DNA from 3 places in the Streptomyces sp. ICC4 genome. Region 3 is predicted to be linked to each of the others. Evidence: riboswitches for the same ligand, from Rfam matches in the RefSeq annotation. Region 3 holds a riboswitch; each other region holds the start of a gene.
What was found. A riboswitch is a leader RNA that binds a small molecule or an ion and turns the genes downstream of it on or off. The one in region 3 is predicted to bind thiamine pyrophosphate.
Positions count from the first base shown of each region.

Region 1 (6,617 bases), 5.3 Mb from region 3:
CAAGAACGGCGTCGACGGGGTCTACGACTCCGACCCCAAGAAGAACCCGGACGCGGTGAAGTTCGACGCGCTGGAATACAGCGAGGTGCTCACCCGCGACCTCAAGATCGCCGATGCCACCGCCATCACGCTGTGCCGCGACAACAAGCTGCCGATCCTGGTCTTCGAGCTGCTGGCCGAGGGCAACATCGCCCGCGCCGTCAAGGGTGAGAAGATCGGCACGCTCGTGAGCGACCAGGGCACCCGGGCCTGAGCACTCCGGGCCCGAGCACACCGCTGCCGGTCCGCACCCCTTCGGGTCGGACCGGCCCCGCCCGCCTGAACCATCCATTTCTGACATGCAGGAGCACGTGGTGACCGAAGAGATCCTCCTCGAGGCCGAGGAGAAGATGGAAAAGGCCGTCGTCGTCGCCAAGGAAGACTTCGCCGCGATTCGCACCGGTCGTGCGCACCCGGCGATGTTCAACAAGATCGTGGCGGAGTACTACGGCGCCATCACGCCCATCAACCAGCTCGCCTCGTTCTCGGTGCCCGAGCCGCGCATGGCGATCGTGACCCCGTTCGACAAGAGCGCCCTGCGCAACATCGAGACGGCCATCCGCGACTCGGACCTCGGTGTCAACCCGAGCAACGACGGCAGCATCATCCGGGTGACCTTCCCCGAGCTGACGCAGGACCGCCGCAAGGAGTACATCAAGGTCGCGCGCACCAAGGCCGAGGACTCCAAGGTGTCGATCCGCGCCATCCGCCGCAAGGCGAAGGACGCCCTCGACAAGCTAGTGAAGGACAAGGAAGCCGGCGAGGACGAGGTGCGCCGCGCCGAGAAGGAGCTCGACGACACCACCGCGAAGTACGTCGCGCAGGTGGACGAGCTGCTCAAGCACAAGGAAGCCGAGCTCCTCGAAGTCTGATGAACGACTCTTCCTGGCAGCCGGAGCCGGTTCCGGCGGGTCCCGCATACGATGCGCAGGCGGGCCCGCACACTCGGCCCATGCCCATCGTGCCCGATGCCGCCGGCCGTGACTTCGACGACCGGGAAGCACGCGATCGGGGGGCCGCCGCTGACGGCGGCCCCCTCTTCCGCGCCGAGACGCCGCCGCAGGAGCCCATGCCCAGCCCCCCGCCGACCCCGCCTTCGCAGGCACCGCAGGACTCCTCCCCACCGCCTCACAAGAAGCGTGCGGGGCGGGATCTGCGTGCCGCCATAGGGGTCGGTGTCGGCCTCGGCGCGGTGATCTTCGCTTCGCTGTTCATCGTCAAGGCCGTCTTCGTCGGCGTGGTCGTCGTCGCGGTCGTCGTCGGCCTGTGGGAGCTCACCTCCCGGCTCCAGGAGAAGAAGGGCATCAAGGCCCCGCTGGTCCCGCTCGCGATCGGCGGCGCCGCGATGGTCATCGCGGGGTACGTCCGAGGAGCCGAGGGCGCCTGGGTGGCCATGGCCCTGACGGCCCTGGCGGTCCTGGTCTGGCGGATGACCGAGCCGCCCGAGGACTACCTCAAGGACGTCACCGCCGGGGTCTTCGCGGCGTTCTACGTGCCCTTCCTGGCCACGTTCGTCGCGATGCTGCTCACCGCGGACGACGGGCCGCAGCGCGTGGTCACCTTCCTGGTGCTGACCGTCGTCAGCGACACGGGGGCCTACGCGGTGGGCTGGCGCTTCGGCAAGACCAAGCTCGCCCCGCGCATCAGCCCCGGCAAGACCCGCGAGGGGCTCTTCGGGGCCGTGGCCTTCGCGATGGCCGCCGGCGCGCTGTGCATGGAGTTCCTGATCGACGGGGGCGTCTGGTGGCAGGGCCTGGTGCTGGGCCTCGCCGTCGCGGTCAGCGCCACCCTGGGCGACCTCGGCGAATCCATGATCAAGAGGGACCTCGGGATCAAGGACATGGGCACGCTGCTGCCGGGTCACGGCGGCATCATGGACCGGCTGGACTCGCTGCTCCCGACGGCCCCGGTGGTCTGGCTGCTGCTCGCCGCTTTCGTCGGCACCGGCTGACACGGCCCGGCGGAGCGCCCGGTCGGGGCTTCTCATCGGCGTGTCCCGCCCGGGTGGGCGACGTACGACGAAAGGCCCCGGTCCGGCCCGGGCGGTTACTCTTGATGGGCGCGCTGCTTCTGCGGCGCGCCTTTCGTCTTACAAGGAGTACCTGCCATGGCCCGCCCTGTCCCGGGAGAGCTCACTTTCGTCGCCCCTCGTGGAGTGAAGAAGCCGCCCCGGCACCTCGCCGACCTCACCCCCGAGGAGCGCCGGGAGGCCGTCGCCGCGATCGGCGAGAAGCCGTTCCGGGCCAAGCAGCTCTCCCAGCACTACTTCGCCCGGTACGCGCACGACCCGGCGGAGTGGACCGACATCCCCGCCGCGTCCCGCGAGAAGCTCCAGCAGGAGCTGCTGCCGGACCTGATGAACGTCCTGCGGCACATCTCCTGTGACGACGACACCACCCGCAAGACCCTGTGGAAGCTGCACGACGGCACGCTCGTCGAGTCCGTGCTGATGCGCTACCCCGACCGGGTCACCATGTGCATCTCCTCGCAGGCCGGCTGCGGCATGAACTGCCCGTTCTGCGCCACCGGCCAGGCGGGCCTCGACCGCAACCTGTCCACCGCCGAGATCGTCCACCAGATCGTCGACGGCATGCGCGCCCTGCGCGACGGCGAGGTCCCCGGCGGTCCGGCGCGGCTGTCGAACATCGTCTTCATGGGCATGGGCGAGCCGCTCGCCAACTACAACCGCGTCGTCGGCGCCATCCGCCGCCTCACCGACCCGGAGCCCGACGGCCTGGGCCTGTCCCAGCGCGGGATCACCGTCTCCACCGTCGGCCTGGTCCCGGCCATGCTGCGCTTCGCCGACGAGGGCTTCAAGTGCCGCCTCGCCGTCTCGCTGCACGCGCCGGACGACGAGCTGCGCGACACGCTGGTCCCCGTGAACACCCGCTGGAACGTCCGCGAGGTGCTGGGCGCGGCCTGGGAGTACGCGGAGAAGTCCGGCCGCCGGATCTCCATCGAGTACGCCCTGATCCGCGACATCAACGACCAGGCTTGGCGTGGCGACCTGCTCGGCAGGCTGCTCAAGGGCAAGCGCGTGCACGTCAACCTGATCCCGCTGAACCCGACGCCCGGCTCGAAGTGGACCGCCTCGCGGCCCGAGGACGAGAAGGCCTTCGTGGAGGCCATCGCCCGCCACGGCGTGCCGGTGACCGTGCGCGACACCCGTGGCCAGGAGATCGACGGCGCGTGCGGCCAGCTCGCCGCCTCGGAGCGCTAGTTTTCGCCAGTTGAGGTTTGCATTCGGCCACGGGGTACCCTGTGGCCGAACCAATTTCATATTTCCGACAGGGGAGCGCCACAGCGCTGAGAGTGCGGTATCCGTCACCGCAGACCCTCTGAACCTCGCCCCGGTCATTCGGGGTAGGAAGTTCGGTCACCACTCAAGCTGTTGCGCCCTGCCCGGCGTCCGCTCCACAGAGCGCCGGGCAGGGCCGCGTCTTCTCCTGGACATCCCAGGAGGAATGCACCAATGAGCACCACCAAGAAGATGGCGGGCGTCGCGCTCGCGGCCGCGCTCGGCGTCACCACGCTCAGCGCCTGCGGCGGCGGCGACGCCAAGGACAAGTCCGCGGGCGCGAGCGACGCCCCGAAGTCCAAGACGGTCACCCTCGTCTCGCACGACTCCTTCACAGCGACCGACACGGTCCTGAAGGAGTTCGAGCAGCAGAGCGGCTACACCGTCAAGGTCCTGAAGTCGGGCGACGCGGGCGCCGCGCTGAACCAGGAGATCCTGACCAAGGGCTCCCCGCGCGGCGACGTGTTCTTCGGCGTCGACAACACGCTGCTCTCGCGCGCCCTCGACAACGGCATCTTCACGCCGTACGAGGCCAAGGGGCTGGCCGGGGTGAAGCCCGAGTTCGTGCTCGACAAGGAGCACCGGGTCACCCCGATCGACTCCGGTGACATCTGCGTCAACTACGACAAGGCCTACTTCGCGGACAAGAAGATCGCCCCGCCGCAGACGCTGGACGACCTGATCAAGCCGGAGTACAAGAACCTGCTGGTCACCGAGAACGCGGCGACCTCCTCGCCCGGTCTCGGCTTCCTCCTCGCCTCCGTCGGCAAGTACGGCGACGAGGGCTGGAAGGACTACTGGAGCAAGCTGAAGGCCAACGGCGTCGAGGTCGTCGACGGTTGGGAGCAGGCCTACAACGAGCGCTTCTCCGGCTCGGCGGGCGGCAAGAAGGCCAAGGGCGACCGCCCGCTGGTCGTCTCCTACGCCTCCAGCCCGCCGGTCGAGGTGCTCTACGGCGAGCCGCAGCCGGCCGAGGCCCCGACGGGCGTCGCCACCGGCACGTGCTTCCGCCAGACCGAGTTCGCGGGCCTGCTCAAGGGCGCGAAGAACGAGGAGGGCGGCAAGGCGCTCCTGGACTTCCTGATCTCCAAGAAGTTCCAGGAGGACATGCCGCTGCAGATGTTCGTGAACCCCGTGACCAAGGACGCGACGCTGCCCGAGCTGTTCACCAAGCACGGTGTCGTGATCGAGAAGCCGGAGACGGTCGCCCCCGACGCCATCGCGAAGAACCGCGACCAGTGGGTCAAGGCGTGGACGACGCTCGTCGTGAAGTAGGACGCGTGGCACACGCGGCGCAGGAGAAGGAGACGGAGAAGGAGAGCGGGCGGGCGACCGCCGTCAGGCTCGGCCTGATGGCCGTCCCGCTCCTCTTCTTCGGCCTGTTCTTCGCGTACCCCGTCGCCGCGATCGTCGGGCGCGGGCTCAAGACCGACACCGGCTGGCAGTTCGGCCGGATCGGCGAGGTGCTGGCCCGGCCCGACATCGGCGAGGTGCTCTGGTTCACCACCTGGCAGGCGCTCGCCTCGACGGCGCTCACGCTCCTGATCGCACTCCCCGGCGCGTACGTCTTCGCGCGCTTCGAGTTCCCCGGCAAACAACTGCTGCGGGCGCTCGTCACGGTGCCGTTCGTGCTGCCGACCGTCGTGGTCGGCACCGCGTTCCTCGCGCTCGTGGGGCGCAACGGCCTGCTGGACGAGGTGTGGGGGATCCGCCTCGACACGACCGTGTGGGCGATCTTGCTGGCGCACGTCTTCTTCAACTACGCCGTCGTCATCCGCACGGTCGGCGGCTTGTGGGCGCAGCTGGACCCGCGCCAGGAGGAAGCGGCCCGGGTGCTCGGTGCCGGGCGGTTCGCCGCCTGGCGCCGGGTGACGCTGCCCGCGCTCGGCCCGGCCGTGGCGGCCGCCTCGCTGATGGTGTTCCTGTTCACCTTCACCTCCTTCGGCGTCGTGCAGATCCTGGGAGGGCCCTCGTACTCCACCCTGGAGGTGGAGGTCTACCGGCAGACCGCGCAGCTCCTGGACCTGCCGACGGCGGCCGTGCTGACGATGGTGCAGTTCGCCGCAGTCGGCGCGATCCTCGCCGTGCACGCCTGGACCGTGCGCAAGCGGGAGACCGCGCTGCGGCTCGTCGACCCGGGGCGGACCACGCACCGGCCGCGCGGCTGGGCGCAGCGCGCCCTGCTCGGCGGGGTGCTGCTGACGGTGGCGCTGCTGATCGTGCTCCCGCTCGGCGTGCTCGTGGAACGGTCCCTCGACGCCCCCGGCGGCTACGGGTTCGGCTTCTACCGGGCGCTCCAGGAAGTCGGCGCCGGCGGCGGCACCTTCCTGGTGCCGCCGCTCGAGGCGATCTGGAACTCCCTCCAGTACGCGCTCGCCGCCACCGCCATCGCGCTGCTGATCGGCGGGCTGGCGGCCGCGGCCCTGACCAGGCGCGGCGGCCGGTTCGTACGGGGCTTCGACGCGCTGCTGATGCTGCCGCTCGGGGTGTCGGCCGTGACGGTCGGCTTCGGCTTCCTCATCACCCTCGACGAGCCTCCGCTCGACCTGCGGACCTCGTGGATCCTGGTGCCCCTGGCGCAGGCGCTGGTGGGCGTGCCCTTCGTCGTACGGACCATGCTGCCGGTGCTGCGCGCGGTGGACGGCCGGCTGCGCGAGGCCGCCGCCGTGCTCGGCGCATCGCCGCTGCGGGTCTGGCGGGAGGTGGACCTGCCGATGGTGCGCCGGGCCCTGCTCATCGCGGCCGGCTTCGCCTTCGCCGTGTCCCTCGGGGAGTTCGGGGCGACCGTCTTCATCGCGCGGCCGGACCATCCGACGCTTCCGGTCGCGGTGGCGCGGCTGCTGGGCCGGGCGGGGGAGATGAACTACGGGCAGGCGATGGCCCTGAGCACGATCCTGATGCTGACGTGCGCGGTGTCGCTGCTCCTGCTGGAGCGGCTGCGACCCGACAAGACCTCCGGAGAGTTCTGATGACCCTGCTTCAGCTGGAAGGGGTGTCGGTCCGCTTCGGTGAGCGCGCGGTCGTGGACGCCGTGGACCTCGCGGTCGCCGAGCACGAGACCGTGTGCGTGCTGGGGCCGAGCGGGAGCGGCAAGTCGACCCTGCTGCGGGTCGTGGCCGGCCTCCAGTCCGTCTCGGGCGGGCGGGTGGTGCTGGGCGGCGCCGACCAGGCCGGGGTGCCCGTGCACCGGCGGGGGGTGGGCCTGATGTTCCAGGACCACCAGCTGTTCCCGCACCGGGACGTGGGCGGGAACGTCGCCTTCGGCCTGCGGATGCGGGGC
Region 1 is NZ_CP030286.1:6,347,504-6,354,120, forward strand. It holds gene pyrH (UMP kinase) at 1-253, shown strand, start outside; gene frr (ribosome recycling factor) at 354-911, shown strand; gene DRB89_RS29635 (phosphatidate cytidylyltransferase) at 911-1,990, shown strand; gene rlmN (23S rRNA (adenine(2503)-C(2))-methyltransferase RlmN) at 2,147-3,259, shown strand; TPP riboswitch at 3,319-3,427, shown strand; gene DRB89_RS29645 (thiamine ABC transporter substrate-binding protein) at 3,512-4,612, shown strand; gene DRB89_RS29650 (iron ABC transporter permease) at 4,690-6,306, shown strand; gene DRB89_RS29655 (ABC transporter ATP-binding protein) at 6,306-6,617, shown strand, end outside.
Region 1: it holds a riboswitch for thiamine pyrophosphate, as region 3 does, so the genes downstream of both, DRB89_RS29645 (thiamine ABC transporter substrate-binding protein) here and thiC (phosphomethylpyrimidine synthase ThiC) in region 3, are expected to answer to the same signal.

Region 2 (6,617 bases), 540 kb from region 3:
GCCGAGACCCAGGCAGAGCAGGACGCCGACCACCGCGAGCAGCAGCCCGCGCCGACGGGGCCGCCGCCGCGAGGGGGCCGGGGGCAGCGGCGGGGACGCCAGCCGGGAGGTGTGGGACAGGGGCTCGGAGTGCGATGCGACCGGCCGCGGGATCACGCTGGTGCGGTCCTCGGCGGCGGTCCGCTCCTGGGTGCGCGCCTGCGGGGGCACGGCGTCCAGCTCGGCCTCGCCGAGCTGCGCGCGGGCCTCCAGGACCAGCCCGAGGAGGGCGGCGGCGTCGTGGGGCCGCAGCTCGGGATTGCGCGCGGTGGCGTACGCGACGAGCTCGTCCAGCGCGGCCGGCAGCCCGGGGACGGCCGCCGACGGGGGCGGGACGTCCTCGCCCAGGTGCCGGTAGAGCACCTGCGCGGGACTGTCGCCGGTGTGCGGCTTCGAGCCGGTGAGCATCTCGTAGAGCACGACACCGCAGGCGTAGACGTCCACGCGGGTGTCGGTGACGCCGTTCTCGATCTGCTCGGGCGCGAGGTAGGAGACGGTGCCGAGGACGGAGCCGGTGGTGTTCGTGACGGAGCCGACCGATCGGACCAGCCCGAAGTCGGCCACCTTGACCCGGCCGTCATCGCCGATCAGCACGTTCTCGGGCTTCATGTCGCGGTGCACGAAGCCGGCCCGGTGCGCGGCGCCCAGGGCGGCGAGGACCGGCTCCAGAATGTCGAGGGCCGCGCGCGGCTGCAGCGCGCCGCGCTCGCGCAGCACGTCGCGCAGGGTGCAGCCGGAGACGTACTCCATGGCGAGGTACGTGTACGGGCCGTGCGTGCCCTGGTCGAAGACGGCCACCACGTTGGGGTGGGCGAGGCGCGCCACGGACTTCGCCTCCCGGATGAACCGGTCGACGAAGGAGCCGTCGGCGGCGAGCGCCGGATGCATCACCTTCAGCGCGAGCACCCGGTCGAGGCGGGTGTCGACGGCCCGGTAGACCGTGGCCATGCCGCCGGCCGCGATACGGGCGTCCACGCGGTAGCGGCCGTCGAGCGTCTGCCCGACGAGCGGGTCATCCAGGGTCGTGTCCACCCGGCGATTCTACGAGGGCCCCGCCCGGGTCGGACCAGGGTCCCCGTCCGTTGCAGCGCAGCTGTGACGTGGGCGCCGGGGCCGAGCCGGCGCCGGGCGCCGTCCCGGCCCGCGGCACCGGTTCAGAACGCCGGGCGCTCGGGGTCGAGGGCGGCGCGGCCCTCCACCGGGGAGGAGGCCTCCGCGAAGCGTCGCTCCGGGATCCGTCCCGCGCGGTGCGCCAGGCGGCCCGCCGTCACGGCGTCCCGCATCGCCGCCGCCATCAGCACGGGCAGCTGCGCACGGGTCACCGCGGAGGCGAGCATCACCGCCGAGCAGCCCAGTTCCATGGCCAGGGCCACGTCCGAGGCCGTCCCGGCCCCCGCGTCCAGGATCACCGGAACCCCGGCCCGCTCCGCGATCAGCTCGAAGTTGTGCGGGTTGCGGATGCCCATCCCGGAGCCGATCGGAGACCCCAGCGGCATGATCGCCGCACAGCCCACGTCCTCCAGCTTGCGCGCGAGCACCGGGTCGTCGTTCGTGTAGGGCAGGACCGTGAAGCCCTCGTCCACCAGCACTTCGGCGGCGTCGAGCAGTTCCACCCCGTCCGGCAGGAGCGTCCGCTCGTCCGCGACGACCTCCAGCTTGATCCAGTCCGTGCCGAGGGCCTCGCGGGCCAGCCGGGCGGTGAGCACCGCCTCGCCCGCCGTGAAGCAGCCCGCCGTGTTCGGCAGTACGGCGATCCCGAGCCGGTTCAGGACGGACAGGACGGAGCCCTGCACCGTCGGGTCCAGCCGGCGCATCGCCACCGTCGTGAGCTCGGTGCCGGAGGCCACCAGCGCCCGTTCCAGGATGTCCAGGCTCGGCGCCCCTCCCGTGCCCATGATCAGGCGCGAGGAGAAGGTCCGGCCGGCCAGGGTGAAGGCGTCGTCGGGCGCATCGGGCATGTCGGGCAGGTAGGCCATCGGGCTCAGCCTCCCTGGACCGCGGTGAGGACCTCGACGCGGTCGCCGTCGCGCACCGAGGTGAGGGACCACTGGCCGCGCGGCACCACGGTCTCGTTCAGGGCCGCCGCGACCCCCTTCGTGGCCTGGGTCAGGGTGGCGACCACCGCTCCGAGGGTGGTTCCGGCCGCGATCTCGCGCTGCTCGCCGTTGACGGAAATGGTCATGCGTACGACTCCTGCCGCGTGCGGGCGAAACGACGGGGGGTGAAGGGGCGGGCGATCTCGGGGAGTTCGCCGGTGGTCAGCAGTTCCGCCATGACGTCCCCGGTCAGCGGGGTCAGCAGGACCCCGTTGCGGTAGTGCCCGGTGGCCAGGTGCAGGCCCGGCAGCTCGGTCGGGCCGAGCAGCGGGGCGTTGTCCGGCGAGCCGGGCCGCAGCCCCGCCCGGGTCTCCACCAGCGGGAGCTCGGTGATGCCGGGGACCAGCTCGTGGGCGTCGCGCAGCAGCTCGTAGACCCCGCCCGCGGTGACGGTGGTGTCCCAGCCGAGCTCCTCGCTGGTGGCGCCGACGACGAGCTCGCCGTTCTCGCGCGGCACCAGGTAGACGTGGCTGCCGCGCACGACGGCCCGTACCGTCCGGGACAGGAACGGCGCGTACGCCGGCGGTACCGCGAGCCGCAGCACCTGGCCCTTCACCGGCCGTACGGGCGCCACGACCTCGGGCGGTACGCCGTCCAGGCGCCCGCTGAGCGAGCCCGCGGCCAGCACCACCTGGTCGGCGAGCAGCTCCGTGGCTCCGGCGTCGTCGAGGACCGCGCCCGAGGCCCGGTCGGCGGCGGTCAGCAGCCGTGCCGCGTTCGCCCGGTGGATCGCGACCCCGGCCCGCTCGCACGCGGCCAGCAGCGCGGCCGCGAGGCGGCGCGGGTCGACCTGGTGGTCGCCGTCCACGCGCAGGCCGCCGCGTACGCCCGGGGCCAGCATCGGCTCCAGGCGGCGGCACTCCCGGCCGGTCAGCCACTGCGACTCCAGGCCGCAGCGGCGCTGGAGGGCGTGCAGTTCGCGCAGGTGGAGGCGGTCGTCGGCGTCGAGGGCCACGGCGAGGGTGCCGCAGGCCCGGTAGCCGATGTCCATGCCGCCGCTGGCCTCGGCGAGTTCGGCGGCGAAATCCGGGTAGCGCGCGGCGGAGGCCACGTTCAGCCCGAGCAGCGTCTCCTCGCCGTAGTGCAGCTCGGTGACGGCGGCGAGCATGCCCGCCGCGACCCGGGCGGCGCCGCCGCCGGGCGCCGGATCGGCCAGTGCGGTGCGCAGCCCGCTCCGGGCCGCCCGCCAGGCGGTGACCAGGCCGATGATGCCGCCCCCGATGACGAGGACGTCGTAGCCGGGACTCCGGCTCTTCCTGGATGAATGCATGGGCGTCCAGCCCCTCCCTTCGCCGGCATGACCCGGATCAGGTTCGTACGGTCGGAGGCCGGCCAGCCTCCCTCTCAGCCCGGTGCGCCCGGACTCCCGCGATAGGTTCGGTGCCAGAGTAACGCCGAGCCCGACGGCGGGTAAGGCTGCCTCCCCGCTGCCGGGGCGGGCGGTCCGTCCGCACCCGGTCCCCGCCCCCTATTCCTGACGGACCGTCAGATGATTAGGCTGGGCCGTGTGAGCGAGCAGACGCAACAGACGGAACACGTGCGACGCGGCGTCGTCGTCGTAGGCGCCGGCATGGCCGGCGTCCAGACCGCGGTCGCCCTCCGGGAACAGGGCTGGACCGGCCCCGTCACCCTGCTGGGCGCCGAACCCCACCAGCCCTACGACCGGCCGCCGCTGTCCAAGGCGGTGCTCCTCGGCAAGGCCGAGGACTCGGCCTTCGACGTCGACTTCGAAGGGCTGGACATCGAGCTGCGCCTCGGCGTCGAGGTCACCGGCCTGCGGGCCGCCGCGCACGAGGTGGACACCGGCGCGGGCCCGGTCCCGTACGGGGCCCTCGTACTGGCGACGGGCGCGCGGCCGCTGACCCTGCCCGGAGCGGAGGGCGTCCCGGGCGTGCACCTGCTGCGCACCCTGGACGACGCGGCCAGGCTGCGGCCCGTGCTCGCGGCGGGTTCCGCCGTGGTGGTGGTCGGCGCGGGCTGGATCGGCGCGGAGTTCGCCACGGCCGCCCGCGAGGCCGGCTGCGAGGTGACCGTGGTCGAGGCGGCCGAGCGGGTCCTGGCGGGCGCGCTGCCGGCGGAGGTCGCCGAGCCGATGGGCCGCTGGTACGCCGAGGCGGGCGCCGCGCTGCTGACGGGCGCGCGGGTGGCCTCCGTCGAGGCGGGCCGCGTGCTGCTGGCGGACGGGCGGGAACTGCCGGCCGGCGCGGTCGTGGTGGGCATCGGCGCCCGGCCCGCGACGGACTGGCTGGCGGGTTCGGGGGTCGAGCTGGGCCCGGACGGGGCGGTCGTCGCCGACGAGCACCTGCGCACCTCGGTGCCCGGGGTGTACGCCGTGGGGGACTGCGCGTCGTTCCCCTCCGGGCGGTACGGGGAGCGGCTGCTCGTGCACCACTGGGACAACGCGCTGCAGGGGCCGCGGGCGGTGGCGGCGAACATCATGGCCGCGGCCCCCGCCGGTGCGGACCCGGCCGGTGCGGACCCGGCCGAGCCGCCGGCCGGCGAGCAGAGCTACGACCCGGTGCCGTACTTCTGGTCCGAGCAGTTCGGCCGGTTCGTGCAGTACGCCGGCCACCACGGCGCCGCGGACACGCTGCTGTGGCGCGGCGACCCGGCCGCCGCCACCTGGTCCGTGTGCTGGCTGCGCGAGGGCCGGCTGGTCGCCGTCCTCGCGGTGGGCCGCCCCCGCGACCTGGCCCAGGGCCGCCGCCTCGTCGAGTCGGGCGCGCGGGTGGACCCGGCGAAGGTCGCCGACCCGGCGGTCGCGCTGAAGTCGACGGTGCTCCAGCCGTAGCGGAAACGGGCGGGCGGGGTGCCGGGGAGCGGGCGGGGAAAGGGGCGCCGGCCCCCCGGCGGACCCGGGCGGACCCCCGGCGGACCCCCGGACGGGGCCGCCCGGGTACCGGCAGCGAGTCCGAGATGGCAGGCTTGTGCCCGTGACCGAGATTGACGCAAAGATCGATGCCCTTGTTCCCGCCTGGCTGTACCTCCCCGACATCGCGGAGATGCTCGACATCGAAGTGACCAAGGTTCGCCAGCTGGTCAAGGAAGGTCAGCTGCTCGCGGTGCGCCGCGGCGAGAACCGCTCCCTCCAGGTACCCGCCGCCTTCATCGACGGGGACAAGATCGTCAAGGGCCTGGTCGGCCTGCTGACCGTGCTCCGCGACGACCGGTTCACCGACACGGAGATCCTGGAGTGGCTGTTCACCGTCGACGACACCCTGCCCGGCACCCCGGTGCAGGCGCTGAGCGAGAATCGCGGCACGGAGGTGAAGCGTCGCGCTCAGGCGCTCGCCATCTGACCTGATTCCGCAGCAACCAGCAGCCGTACACGCGGCACGACGCCACGCGCGGTGCGCGGGCCCCCACCGGGTCCGCGCACCGCGTTCGTACGACACACCACCCGGGGGTACCCATGTCCGCCATCGCCGCCCAGTTGTCCGATGCCCGGCTCTACCTGTGCACGGACGCCCGCAAGCGGCAGGGCGACCTCCCCCAGTTCCTCGACGCCGTGCTCGCCGGCGGCGTCGACATCGTCCAGCTCCGCGACAAGGGCATGGAGGCGGGCGAGGAGCTGGAGCACCTCCAGGTCTTCGCCGACGCGGCCCGCCGCCACGGCAGGCTGCTCGCCGTCAACGACCGCGCCGACGTCGCGCACGCCATCGGCTCCGACGTGCTGCACCTCGGGCAGGGCGACATCCCCGTGCCCGCCGCCCGCGCCATCCTCGGCGGCGAGGTCCTCATCGGCCGCTCCTGCCACTCCGAGGCCGAGGTCGACGCGGCCGCCGCCGAGCCCGGCGTCGACTACTTCTGCACCGGCCCCTGCTGGCCCACCCCCACGAAGCCCGGCCGCCACGCCCCCGGACTCGGCCTCGTGCGCCACGCGGCCTCGCTCGCGCAGGCCCGGCCGTGGTTCGCCATCGGCGGGATCGACGCGGCGAACCTGGACGAGGTGCTCGACGCCGGAGCCTCCCGCGTCGTGGTCGTACGCGCCCTGACCGAGGCCTCCGACCCCGGCGGCGCCGCCGCCGACCTGGCCAAGCGGGTCCGCGCCCGGCTCGCCTAGGTCCCCCTCCAGGTCCCCCTCAAGACGTCACTCCGGCCACTTCACCGAGCGGCCGTCTCATTTTCGTGTCCAAAGCGTGGACACCGCTTCGGCGTCCACATGACCGCGTCTAACCTGCCGGTATGGCCCTTGGTACCGCTTCCAGCTGGTCGGATCGTGCGCACACGGTCCGAGACCTCCTCGCGTCCGGGCGCTCGTACTCCTTCGAGTTCTGGGCCCCCAAGACGGAGAAGGGCGAGCGCAACCTCTGGAACGCGCTGCGCCGGGTCGAGGCGGTGGCCCCGAGCTTCGTCTCCGTCACCTACGGGGCCGGCGGGTCCACCCGCGGCGGCACCGTCCGGGCCACCGAGCAGATCGCCGCGGACACCACCCTGACCCCGGTCGCGCACCTCACCGCCGTCGACCACTCGATCGCCGAG
Region 2 is NZ_CP030286.1:528,930-535,546, forward strand. It holds gene pknB (Stk1 family PASTA domain-containing Ser/Thr kinase) at 1-1,071, opposite strand, end outside; gene DRB89_RS02550 (thiazole synthase) at 1,194-1,997, opposite strand; gene thiS (sulfur carrier protein ThiS) at 2,021-2,221, opposite strand; gene thiO (glycine oxidase ThiO) at 2,218-3,405, opposite strand; TPP riboswitch at 3,403-3,515, opposite strand; gene DRB89_RS02565 (FAD-dependent oxidoreductase) at 3,643-4,926, shown strand; gene DRB89_RS02570 (Rv2175c family DNA-binding protein) at 5,069-5,434, shown strand; gene thiE (thiamine phosphate synthase) at 5,548-6,198, shown strand; gene metF (methylenetetrahydrofolate reductase [NAD(P)H]) at 6,321-6,617, shown strand, end outside.
Region 2: it holds a riboswitch for thiamine pyrophosphate, as region 3 does, so the genes downstream of both, thiO (glycine oxidase ThiO) here and thiC (phosphomethylpyrimidine synthase ThiC) in region 3, are expected to answer to the same signal.

Region 3 (6,617 bases):
CGGCGACTCGGCAAGTGGCTCGCCATCGGTGGTTGCACCGGAGCCTTGGGCTGCGCCGCGCTGGCAGTCCTGGCAACCGTCCTCGCGCCGGTGCTGCTGGTCGCGCTGATCGCCCTGGGACGGCTTTGGGTCCCGGGAGCTCCGGGCGACGCCGTCGTGCTGACCGATGCCGAGCTGGCGGGAGTGTGGACGGACGAACGGGGCGGCAGCCTCGTCCTGGCCGGGGACGGGACGTTCAGTGCCTCATCCGCCTGTGGCGACTACTCCGACCCCGAGAGCGGGGCGGGTTCCGGATCCGATCCCACCCCGGTCAGGACGGGCACAGGCACCTGGGACACGGACTCGGACACACCGATCGGGGGCGGGCCACCGCAGTCGACCGTGCGCATCGCCTTCGGCCCGGATGAAGCGAGCACCCAGTACGAGGCGACCGGCACGACCGCGGCCCCGACGCTGTGGACGTACATCGGCGATCCCGACCACGGCGAGCGCTGCATCCTGAAGAAGCAGCGGGCGCGCTGAGCGGCGGATGTCCTGCGAGATCTTCTGGGACACCGTCTCCCGTCCCCTCGGCCGAGGGGACGGTGGCGGTGGCACCGCTGACGCCGGCGCAGCTGAAGGCTGTCGCCTTCAAAGAACGGCGAGCCGAGCGGCGCTTCGCGGATCTCAAGCAGTCGCTCTCCTCCTGCCGGACCTACGAAGGCGAGGGTTGGACCGGAAACAAGACGTTCGTCGTCGTGCGGACGGGCAACACCATCGCGTCCTTCTCGGCGCTCAACGTGGGCGGAACCTCATCGTTCCCAGCCGACCTCATCGCCCAGCAGGTCGAGCGCCTCCGCGCGGCCCAGCGAACAGGCGCACCCCAGTAACGACAGCGGCCCGCGACTCCCCCCATGAAGGTCGCGGGCCGGTCGGTCCGACGGGGTCAGTCGGCCAGCGGGAGGTACACGCGGTTGCCCGCGGCCGCGAACTCGGCGGACTTCTCCGCCATGCCCGCCTGGATCTCCTCGGCCTTGAGGTCGCCGCCGTGCTGCCGGCGGATGTCCTGCGAGATCTTCATCGAGCAGAACTTCGGACCGCACATGGAGCAGAAGTGCGCGGTCTTCGCCGGTTCGGCCGGGAGGGTCTCGTCGTGGAACTCACGGGCCGTGTCCGGGTCGAGGGCCAGGTTGAACTGGTCCTCCCAGCGGAACTCGAACCGCGCGTCCGACAGGGCGTCGTCCCACTCCTGGGCGCCCGGGTGGCCCTTGGCCAGGTCTGCCGCGTGCGCCGCGATCTTGTACGTGATGACGCCGGTCTTCACGTCGTCGCGGTTCGGCAGGCCCAGGTGCTCCTTGGGCGTGACGTAGCAGAGCATCGCGGTGCCCCACCAGGCGATCATCGCGGCGCCGATGCCCGAGGTGATGTGGTCGTAGGCGGGCGCGACGTCCGTGGTCAGCGGGCCGAGCGTGTAGAACGGCGCCTCCTCGCAGATCTCCTGCTGAAGGTCGATGTTCTCCTTGATCTTGTGCATCGGGACGTGCCCGGGGCCCTCGATCATCGTCTGCACGTTGTACCGCTTGGCGATCGTGTTCAGCTCGCCCAGCGTCTTCAGCTCCGCGAACTGCGCCGCGTCGTTGGCGTCCGCGATCGAACCGGGACGCAGCCCGTCACCCAGCGAGTAGGTGACGTCGTACGTCGCGAGGATCTCGCAGAGCTCCTCGAAGTTCGTGTAGAGGAAGTTCTCCTTGTGGTGTGCCAGGCACCACGCTGCCATGATCGAACCGCCGCGCGAGACGATGCCGGTCTTGCGGCGCGCGGTCAGCGGCACGTACGACAGCAGCACGCCGGCGTGGACCGTCATGTAGTCGACGCCCTGCTCGGCCTGCTCGATGACCGTGTCCTTGTAGATCTCCCAGGTCAGGTCCTCGGCACGGCCGTCGACCTTCTCCAGCGCCTGGTACAGCGGCACGGTGCCGATCGGAACGGGAGAGTTGCGCAGCACCCACTCGCGGGTGGTGTGGATGTTGCGGCCGGTCGAGAGGTCCATGACCGTGTCGGCGCCCCACTTGGTCGCCCAGGTCATCTTGTCGACCTCCTCCTCGATCGAGGAGGTGACGGCGGAGTTGCCGATGTTGGCGTTGACCTTCACCAGGAACCGCTTGCCGATGATCATCGGCTCGATCTCGGGGTGGTTCACGTTCACCGGCATGACCGCGCGACCTGCGGCGATCTCCTCGCGGACGACCTCGGGGGAGACGTTCTCGCGGATCGCGACGTACTCCATCTCCGGGGTGATCTCGCCCCGGCGGGCGTACGCGAGCTGCGTGACGGCGGCGCCGCCACGGCCCCGGCGGGGCTGGCGCGGGCGACCCGGGAAGACCGCGTCGAGGTTCTTGAGGCCACCGCGCGGCGAGGTGTGCTTGATGCCGTCGTCCTCGGGGCGCACGGGACGGCCCGCGTACTCCTCGGTGTCGCCGCGGCCGATGATCCAGTTCTCGCGCAGCGGCGCCAGGCCGCGGCGGACGTCGGTCTCGGTCTGCGGGTCGGTGTACGGCCCGGACGTGTCGTAGAGCGTCACGTCCTTGCCGTTGGTGAGGTGGACCTGGCGGACCGGCACCCGGATGTCGGGCCGGGAGCCCGCCAGGTATCCCTTGTGCCAGCCGGGCTGGCGCTCGGTCTGGCCGTCGGCGTCCTGGCTGACGGCAGGCGTGCGTGCGTCCTGAATGGTCATGAGACCTGATCTCCCTACGCCGGCATTACCCGGTAACAGGTTCGGCGGTCGACGCAGCCTCTTCCCGTACACATCTCTGATGTGCGTACGGTGATCAGCGCCCTCTCAGCCCGGTGCTCCGAGCTCCCGCGTTGTGCAAAGTAGCCCCCACGCTAGCGTCATCTGTGGCGTGCTGAACAGTGGGCCCCCTCATCTGTTGCGATGATCAGCCGGTGACGTCCTCGCCGCATCCCCCCACCGAGCCCACAGATCCCTCGGATCCCGCCGGTCACACCGGCCACGCGCACCCGGAGCCGGGGCACTCCCACGGACACTCCCACAGCCATGGCCCCGCGGCCCCCGTGTCGAAGCACCTGCGGAAGGTGATCGCGGCCGTGCTGATCCCCTTCGCCACCGCCGTGGTGATCGGCATGGCGGTGCTGTGGCCGGGCGGCGCCCCGGGCCACGAGCGCACCGGGGTGGGATTCGACCGGCAGACCCAGCAGGGCAAGGTCGTCTCGCTGGAGCAGGTCGACTGCAAATCCGTGAACGTGGCACAGGTGCCCGCCACGGGCGACACCTCGACCCCCGAGGGCCGCGAAGCCGTGGCCTCCCAGACCGGCGACTGCAAGAAGGCCACCGTCGCGGTCGGCAGCGGCCCGGACAAGGGACGCGAGTTCGTCGAGATCGTCCAGCCCGGCGCGCCACGCCAGTTGACGAACGGCCAGGAAGTGGTGGTCGCCTACGCGCCGGACGCGCCGCGGGACCTCCAGTACTCCGTGATCGACGTGAACCGCAAGCTCCCCATGGCCGTACTGGCCGGCATCTTCGCCCTCGCCGTCGTCCTCGTCGGGCGGATGCGCGGGCTGTTCGCGCTCATCGCGCTGGCCGTCAGCTTCGCCGTACTGACCCTCTTCATCCTCCCGGCGATCCTTCAGGGATCGAACCCGCTGGTCGTGGCGGTGGTCGGGGCCAGCGCGATCATGTTGATCGCGCTCTACATGTGCCACGGCCTGACCGCCCGCACCTCGGTCGCGGTCCTCGGCACCCTCGTCTCACTGCTGCTGATCGGCCTGCTGGGCTCGCTGTTCATCGACTGGGCGGTCCTCAGCGGCAACACCGACGACAACACCGGGCTGATCCACGGGCTCTACCCCGACATCGACATGAGCGGTTTGCTGCTTGCGGGTGTCATCATCGGATCGCTGGGCGTACTCGACGACGTGACGGTCACCCAGACGTCCGCGGTCTGGGAACTCCACCAGGCCGACCCCTCGATGGGTCCGCGAGGCCTGTACCGGGCAGGCATCCGGATCGGTCGCGACCACATCGCCTCCGTGGTCAACACCTTGGTACTGGCCTATGCGGGCGCGGCGCTGCCGCTCCTCCTGCTGTTCTCGATCGCGAACAGCAGTATGGGTTCGGTGGCCAACAGCGAGCTGGTCGCGGAGGAGATCGTACGGACCCTCGTGGGCTCGATCGGACTGGTCGCCTCGGTACCCGTGACGACGGCGCTGGCCGCGCTGGTGGTGTCCGCCGACCGCACGCCGGGCCCGGCGGCCGCGGCGGCCGCGGGGCCGCAGCGCGGCGGCCGGGGCCGGCGGCGCAAGCGTTGAAGGGGCGGACCGGCGGGCGCGACTGGTCAGGCCGCGCACACGGCCGGTCGCGGGGAACGGCAATGCGGAGCACTCAGCGCGTCGGCACGCTGAGCCGTGATGCGGTGTCACTCGTGTGCGGTGGTGCGTAAATCCGTCGGGTCGTGAGGCCGGTGCGCGTACATGCGGCGCCGCGTACGCACGGCGTCGCCGTCAGCCCGCGTTCTGCTCGTTCTGCTGGGATTCGGCCAGGATTTTGTCGAGCGCCTCGTCGAGGTTCTCCTCGAAGTCCCCGAGGTTGCGCTCCTGGCCGAGCGGAACGATTCGGTCGGTGCGGTCCAGGAACGCCACGAGTGGCGCCGCGCTCGCCCGGAAGAGGGCCCGGTCCGCGCCCACCTGCAGTCGGATGTGGACATCGGACAGCTCCTCCGGGTCGGTCGGAGCGATGTGGACGTCACCGTCGCCGCACGGCTTGTTGATGCCGTCGAGAAGAAGTTCCCGGCCGAACGCCCACGTGACGGGAGCGTCTCCGGGAAGGTGGAAGGTCAGGCGGACCGCGTAGGGGTCCCGAGCCTCGTACCGGAGCTCCACCGGGATCCGGAACGAGAGTTCCTCGGAAACGAGGAAGCTCATCATGACCTCTGCCTGTACCGACTCGCGCATTGCTTACCCCGCTGTAGTGGAAGTGGCCAGGAATGATCCCCCAAGGCCCTCTTGACAAGAGTGGTGTAAGCGCTTGCAGATCACAAGGAGTGAGTTTTCAGATACTGATAGAGAACGAGAGGGTGCTCAACAGCGCGCCTACTTCACTCCGTAGTCGATCGACCGCATAGAGCAATCGATCCTCTTGGTGCACAGGGAGAGAAATCGCCATGGTCGCGGCCGTATCGCCCGCGGTGATGGGGATGGCCGCGCACACCGTGCCGAGGGAGTACTCCTGACGCTCAGTCACCGGCTGCATCCGCTCCATGGAGCCGATCCGCTGCTCGAGGGCGTGGAGATCCCGGACGGTGTAGGGGGTGACGGCCTCGACCGGGTGCCGGTCGTAGTAGTCCTTGCGCGTCTTCTCGTCGAGCTGGCCGAGCAGGCACTGCCCGATGGCGTGCGCGTGGCCGGTCTCGCGGAAGTCGGCCCACTCCTCGCAGGCCGGGTGGGCCGCGGTGTCCGATACGCCGACGACTTCGATCTCACCCTCGCGGTAGACCGCGAAGTAGACGGGGGCCCCGACCGCGTCGCGGAAGTGCGCGAGGGAGTCGAGGATCATGCTGCGACGTTTCTGCTGAAGCCCGCCACCGGCCAGCCGGCCCGCGGCGTCCCCCAGGACGAAGACGCCGCTCTCCCTGCGCAGATAGCCCTCGTGCGTCAGGGTGCGCAGCAGGTGGTACGCGGTGGGAAGCGGGAGCCCGGCCTCGCGCGCCAGCTGTTTGGCCGGGGCTCCCTCGCTATGGGAGCCCACAGCTTCGAGCAGCCTCAGCGCCCTCTGCACCGAACCGATCAGGGTCGGCACGGCGTTGTGAACCGAAGACAAAAGCTCACCCCCAGGCGTGGCGGCGGGCCGGAGGGGCCCACCCTGCGGGGGCCGCCCCCGCGTGCGCCGTGACTCCTGGGGGTCGTGCTCGGCGGCTGTTTGAAAGAACCGCTGGTCAGGGCGGCAGTACCGGCTTTCGGTGCCCAGGGAACGGCACAGATTGCCACTCTATCCGCCGATTCCCGGGCTGTGAGCGGTTTAGTGCTTCACGTTCCCTCGCCTGGGTTAACCCGGTGCCGCCCCGGTCGCGTGCGTCCTACCACTCTCCGGCGGAAGACTTGGAGCGGCCGCCGGAGAACTTCTTCACGACGAAGATCAGACCGCCGACGAGGGCCACGAGGAGGAGCCCCTTGAAGAGGAAGCTGATCAGCGCGCCCAGGACGGTGGTGATCACACCGCCGAAGACGAAGAGCACCAGCAGCGGAGTGGCGACCCACTTGACCCACCAGGGCGTGCCCTCGAATATCCCTCGGATGCCTTCCATGTCCCAACCTCTTCCTTGTCCGTGACTTCCTGCTTTCGATGCTAGGAGGCCACGGGCGCCCGCGGGGGCCCGCGAGCCCCCGCAGTCCCCTGATCCGACCCCTAGGGGGACCGGGCCCCGAACCCTCACCCAGCCTGCCGGTTCACCCCTCCGGCGGGGAGAAGACCACCATCACCTTGAGGTTCTCGGTGATGTGGTGGAACTTGTGCGGCACCCCCGCCGGGACGTACACCACGCTCCCGTTGGCCACCGTCGTCGTCTCCTCCCCGACGGTGATGGACGCCCGGCCGCTCACGACGAAGTACACCTCGTCCTGGC
Region 3 is NZ_CP030286.1:1,070,276-1,076,892, forward strand. It holds gene DRB89_RS04905 (hypothetical protein) at 1-522, shown strand, start outside; gene DRB89_RS04910 (hypothetical protein) at 591-869, shown strand; gene thiC (phosphomethylpyrimidine synthase ThiC) at 926-2,713, opposite strand; TPP riboswitch at 2,708-2,853, opposite strand; gene DRB89_RS04920 (YibE/F family protein) at 2,893-4,308, shown strand; gene DRB89_RS04925 (SsgA family sporulation/cell division regulator) at 4,501-4,950, opposite strand; gene DRB89_RS04930 (helix-turn-helix domain-containing protein) at 5,048-5,785, opposite strand; gene DRB89_RS04935 (DUF5326 family protein) at 6,072-6,299, opposite strand; gene DRB89_RS04940 (cupin domain-containing protein) at 6,442-6,617, opposite strand, start outside.